DNA from 2 places in the Neobacillus sp. GCM10027624 genome. Region 1 is predicted to be linked to the other one. Evidence: riboswitches for the same ligand, from Rfam matches in the RefSeq annotation. Region 1 holds a riboswitch; the other holds the start of a gene.

Region 1 (3,156 bases):
AAGGGTAAAGAATAGAAAAAAGGACGAAAGCATTCCCGAAGATTTATTTAATGACCAATCATATGCATTTTCCAGATAATATACAAGCCAGCTACCAATTGATATTTCAGACACTACCCCAAATGAAAGGATGGCTACAATCATCCAGGCAATCGGATCCCGACCCAAGGCACGAAATGATGTAGATTCCCCCTTATTATGATGATCTTCTGGAAACCTTCCGAAAAGTGAAGGAAGGATGGGCAAAATGGAAAGAGAAAGAATCATTAAATACATACCACGCCAGCCAAGTTCCCCATTTAGAATATTCCATCCCATCATGGAAGCACCCAAAATAGGTGCCCCGATTGAACTAAGTCCATAAAAAAAATGGGAAAGGTTCATCATCGTCCCCGTGTTCTTAGTAAAAATGCGGGCAGCCATAATTCCAAGACCAATTTCGAGGATACCGTTTCCCAGATATAACATAAAATAAGATAGTGTTAATGATGTATACCCCTTAGACAAAAACATCAATATACCCGAAAATGCCATCGAAGCAAATGCAAGGATTCCTGTCCATTTAATTCCGATTTTATTGGATAGACTTGATGTAAATGAGCAAGCCAGCAGATATCCGAGAGAATTTAGGGCAAGTAGGAAACCAAGCTGAGATTCATGCAGTTTGAATTCGGATTGCATGAACGGAAGCGCCGGGCCTTTTACATTTTCCGATAAACCAAAGATAAAAAAGCCGCCAAACACCACAAATAATAACAATATCGAATTCACTCTTTGATTCTTCAAATATCTTAACCTCCAGACAATGTCACAACATTGAGACATTTTAAACTGAATTTCTCATATTAACAATAATGAATAGCCAAGGCATGTGTAAAATTGTATGCAATGAATTACGTTTTTTTTCTTAATTGCTGAAGACGGTCTAAAAATTGTTTTGAACGTTTAAGGTTATGTTTTTCAAAAAAGATGAATAAGATATTGTAAGTACTCCAATATTCGAATCTTCTTTGGAAGGGGTCGATATTTGATGTGGCAGCTTTGGCTTACAGGTTTAATTGGTATATGGGTATTTTTCTCCCCGTGGGTATACAACTTTACTGACAACACCGGCGCCTTATGGAACAGCATCATATTTGGAGTCATCCTTCTAATTTTAGCGATTTGGACTGGAAACAAGGTGAAAAATAATAATCCTTGATCGTACAGCAAGATTAAATAGCTTCATATTGGAGTACGATTTCCCTCCTTTTGGAGGGTTTTTATGTTTTAGCATTTTCATTACATAAACAAAGACAGCCCTTAAGAGAATTAAAACTGGACGGAAGCAAGGGCTTTAAATATCTTACATCACTTTGTTAAATATATCACAAATTTATTGACAGAATACTAGAACAGGTGTAAGGTAAATATTAGTTAAATTTTTTAGAATATTCTTATCAAGAGAGGTGGAGGGACTGGCCCTTTGAAACCTCGGCAGCAGACTTTTTGTACTGTGCCAATTCCAGTAGCGTTTTGCTAGAAGATAAGAAGAGAATCCATTACGTTTATGCCCCCCTCTTCTTATTTATGAAGAGGGGTTTTTATTTTTATGGCTGTGTTAAACTTGGTTGTTGATTTCCGCTCCAATCAACGCTGTTTAAAAATCAACATTGTTCTTTAACAAAGCCATTTTTATAGAAAGAAGGAAAATATTTATGACCAAAACATTAGTAAAAGCTCCATTTAAAGCTGATCATGTCGGTAGTTTTCTAAGACCTGAACCTATTAAAGCAGCAAGAAAAGCATATGCAAACGAGGAAATTGATTATGCAGCCCTTAAGGTGATAGAGGATAAAGAAATTGAGAAACTGGTACAGAAACAAATTGAGGTGGGCCTTAAATCCATCTCGGATGGTGAGTTTAGACGTGCATGGTGGCATTTAGACTTTTTAGCAGGTTTAGAGGGTATTGAGGAATTTGAAGCGGAGTATGTAAGTAACTTCAAAGGTGCCAAAACAAAAAATAAGGCCATCAAGGTAGTTGGTAAAATCGACTTTAATGGTCATTATATGTTAGAGCACTTCAAATTCCTAAAGCATGCCGTTGATCAATACGGTGATGGAACTCAAGTTGCTAAGTTTTCCATTCCAAGCCCCAATATGTTATTCACAAGAATTCAGGGCGATGAGTTTTACAATGGCGACACAGAACAGTTCTACCATGATACAGTAACGGCTTACCAAAAAGCCATTCAAGCTTTCTATGATGCGGGCTGCCGTTATTTACAATTAGACGATACTTCCTGGATTGATTTTGTTTCGGAAGATCGGATCAAAGCAGTCGTTGAAAAAATTGGCAAGGACGTACGGGATATCATTGATTCGAGGGTAAGTTGTTTAAATGATTCCATTTCTAAGAAGCCTGAAGATATGGTAATCACAATGCATATTTGTCGCGGAAACTTCCGCTCTACTTATATAACGAGCGGTGGATACGATCAAATCTCGGATGCTATTTTTGCTAACTTAAATGTTGATGGATTATTCTTGGAATATGATGATAATCGTTCAGGTGATTTTGGACCACTTAAAAGCTTTAAACGAGATGACAAAACCGTTGTATTAGGCTTAATTACCTCTAAATTCCCGGAATTAGAAGATCCCGAAGTGATTAAGGCAAGAATTAAAGAAGCAAGTCAATCGATTCCATTAGAAAACTTGGCATTAAGCCCTCAGTGCGGATTTGCCAGCACGGAAGAAGGAAACGTTTTAACAGAAGAGGAACAATGGGATAAGATTAAGCACATTGTTAAAATTGCTGAAAGCGTATGGGGTAACAACTAAATTCTCTTAAAAAAGACCACACTGGTCTTTTTTTGTTTAGCGTATATCTGATAACTCACATGCTATACCACTCATTAAAAAACACTTAAATTATTGAAAATTAAATTACTGAAAAAGAGAGGATTTAATTTCGTTTGAATTTGAAATCACCATGCATAACCTTACAAGTATTTCGCATACTACTTTTGTGAATTCAATTTTTTTCGAAAGAAGGAGTAAAATGACAGTTGGAAAACAAGTTCAAACCGCATTAGCAAGTTTAAAAAGTGCCCAGGCAAGTTTCGAAACTTTTGCTTTAGCTACAGACAACCAAAATGCAAAGCAACTTTAT
Region 2 (3,156 bases), on a different contig from region 1:
CCATTAGAAGACCAGCCATGTTCATCATCACCAATTAATTTGCGATTTGGATCTGCTGATAATGTTGTTTTACCTGTTCCAGAAAGACCGAAGAATAAAGCGACATCACCTTCTTGGCCTACATTGGCAGAACAGTGCATGGAAAGAATATTGTTTTCAGGAAGTAAATAATTCATGACAGAGAAAATGGACTTTTTCATTTCTCCCGCATATTCTGTACCACCGATTAAGACAGTACGGCGTTCAAAAGAAATAATAATAAATGTTTCGGATTTTGTCCCATCAACAGCCGGATTTGCTTTAAAATTTGGTGCGGAAATGACATTAAAGCCAGATTCGTGTGTTAATAACTCTTCTGCATTTGGACGAATAAATAATTGATGGGCAAATAGGTTATGCCATGCATACTCATTAACCACTTGGATTGGCAGGCGGGATTTTTTATCTGCCCCGGCGAATCCTTTAAAAACATAAATTTCTTCTTTTGTTTTTAAATAGTCAAGCACTTTATTGTAAAGGTTTGTGAATGCTTCTTCAGAAATAGGCTGATTGTTTCCCCAATCAATTTTATCCTTTGTAGATCCTTCAGCAACAATAAATTTGTCGTGAGGAGAACGTCCAGTATATTTACCAGTTGCTACACTGATAGCACCTGATGAGGTTAAAGTTCCTTCATTACGGCTTAATACTTTCTCTACCAATTGTGGAACGGATAGTTGGATTTGAACATTTTTTTCATCTAATAATTGATTTAATTCATTAGGGATATGAAGAGAATTCATTTGGATGGGACCTTCCTTTTTAGTTTTTTTAGCAGGGACTGCATCTTGATAAAAAGTATAACACATTTAATTTATTAGTCTATACTAATTCGAAAAATATCTAACATTTTATACATTATTCATAAATTAATGCGTTTATTTAGGCAAAATGTTCATTAATATTATTTTTTACAAAAAATGATTTTTTCGCTGATATTATTGTTGGTTTATTTTTGAAAAAATTGATTGACATTCTTCGACATGGTAGGTTAAGATTTAAAATTGAACGGATACTCTCTTATCCCGAGCTGGTGGAGGGACAGGCCCAATGAAACCCAGCAACCTGCTATTTTCAGGAAAGCAGTCGACAAAAGGATATTCCTTTTTAAACTGGTCATTTTCTTAGCAAAGGTGCTAAACCTGAAGCAAGGCTAGACCTTGAACGATAAGAGTGAAAGGCGCGGAAACAGTATGCTCTTGACCTTTCCTCAAATGGAAAGGTTTTTTGTTTTGGTGCAGTAATCTTTTATTTCTACCCTTGAAAATGTACAAAGGGCTTGTTTTTCTCATAAAAAGCCCGTATTTATTTCATACTACTAAGGGAATGAGTACCGTATCAGCCCGAGGTTAAATGGAAAAGGTTTAAAAGCCAGCACAGATAACCTCATATAATAAATTTAGGAGGAATTCAGATTGTCAACAAAACGCCGTTTGTTTACTTCTGAATCAGTAACCGAAGGTCATCCTGATAAAATCTGTGACCAAATTTCTGATTCCATTTTAGATGCCATTTTAGCAAAGGATGCTAATGCACGTGTTGCAGCTGAAACTTCAGTTACAACAGGATTAGTCCTTGTTGCCGGTGAAATCACCACTTCTACTTATGTGGACATTCCAAAAATCGTTCGTGAAACCATTAAAGGGATTGGTTATAACCGTGCAAAATATGGCTTCGACTCCGAAACCTGTGCGGTATTAACCTCAATTGATGAACAATCACCTGACATTGCAATGGGGGTTGATCAGGCACTTGAAGCACGTGAAGGTCAAATGTCTGATGAACAAATTGAAGCAATTGGCGCAGGAGACCAAGGCTTAATGTTTGGATTTGCTTGTAATGAGACAAAAGAACTTATGCCGCTTCCAATTTCACTTGCTCATAAGCTAGCACGCCGTTTAACTGAAGTTCGTAAAGAGGAGATTCTTCCATACCTTCGTCCAGATGGAAAAACTCAAGTAACGGTTGAATATGATGAAAATGATAAACCAGTTCGGATTGATACGATTGTTATTTCAACTCAGCATCATCCTGAAATTGCTCTTGAGCAAATTCAGCGTAATTTAAAGGAATATGTAATTAATCCGGTTGTACCAAAAGAACTAATTGATGAAAATACTAAATATTTCATTAACCCTACTGGCCGTTTCGTTATTGGCGGACCTCAAGGAGATGCAGGTCTAACTGGTCGTAAAATTATTGTTGATACTTACGGTGGCTATGCTCGTCATGGCGGTGGTGCATTCTCCGGTAAGGATCCTACAAAGGTTGACCGTTCTGCTGCCTATGCAGCACGTTATGTAGCAAAAAATATTGTTGCTGCAGGACTTGCTGAAAAATGTGAAGTACAGCTTGCTTATGCTATTGGTGTAGCAAGACCGGTGTCCATTTCCGTAGATACATTTGGTACAGGTAAGGTAAACGAAGAGATTTTGGTTGAATTAGTAAGTAAAAACTTTGACCTTCGCCCTGCAGGCATTATCAATATGCTTGACCTTCGCCGCCCAATTTACAAACAAACAGCAGCTTACGGACATTTCGGACGTACAGATGTTGATCTTCCTTGGGAGCGTACAGACAAAGCTGACGCCCTTCGCGAACAAGCAAATCAATAAGCATTTCCAGTAAGAGAGTTACATAACAGTGTAACTCTCTTTTTTTTCGTCACATACATAAACGGTTAGAAGAATAGGATGTTTAAGTCACCCTAAACAGGTGAAAACTGGATAATATCTATTTTTTAATTGAAGCAGGTGAGATACGATGTGCGGATTTATTGGCTGTGTCCATGATCAGCCAAAGGTTTATCGGGACGAACAAAAACAGCAATTTAAAACGATGAATGATATCATTACCCATCGTGGACCCGACGATGATGGGTTTTATCATGATGAATATGTTCAATTTGGGTTTCGCCGCTTAAGTATCATTGATATTGAGAGTGGGCACCAGCCATTAACATTTGAAAATGAACGTTATTGGATTATTTTTAATGGTGAAGTATATAACTATGTTGAATTACGTGAAGAGCTTTTATTGGAAGGAATGGAATTTGCCACAAGTTCTGACACGGAGGTCATTGTTGCTCTTTACAGTCATTTAAAAGAGCAAGCTGTT

What was found. Region 1 has a riboswitch for S-adenosylmethionine ahead of ACFQZ9_RS07145 (5-methyltetrahydropteroyltriglutamate--homocysteine S-methyltransferase). Riboswitches for the same ligand answer to the same signal wherever they lie in the genome.
Region 2: linked by a shared signal. The riboswitch ahead of metK (methionine adenosyltransferase) and the one ahead of ACFQZ9_RS07145 (5-methyltetrahydropteroyltriglutamate--homocysteine S-methyltransferase) in region 1 are both predicted to bind S-adenosylmethionine.

Annotation. Positions count from the first base shown of each region.
Region 1 is NZ_JBHTHD010000003.1:450,026-453,181, reverse strand. Features, by position in the region: gene ACFQZ9_RS07155 (MFS transporter) at 1-786, opposite strand, end outside; gene ACFQZ9_RS07150 (SPW repeat protein) at 1,031-1,201, shown strand; SAM riboswitch class I at 1,434-1,532, shown strand; gene ACFQZ9_RS07145 (5-methyltetrahydropteroyltriglutamate--homocysteine S-methyltransferase) at 1,698-2,825, shown strand; gene ACFQZ9_RS07140 (DUF1657 domain-containing protein) at 3,046-3,156, shown strand, end outside.
Region 2 is NZ_JBHTHD010000011.1:46,486-49,641, forward strand. Features, by position in the region: gene pckA (phosphoenolpyruvate carboxykinase (ATP)) at 1-782, opposite strand, end outside; SAM riboswitch class I at 1,057-1,213, shown strand; gene metK (methionine adenosyltransferase) at 1,455-2,654, shown strand; gene asnB (asparagine synthetase B family protein) at 2,803-3,156, shown strand, end outside.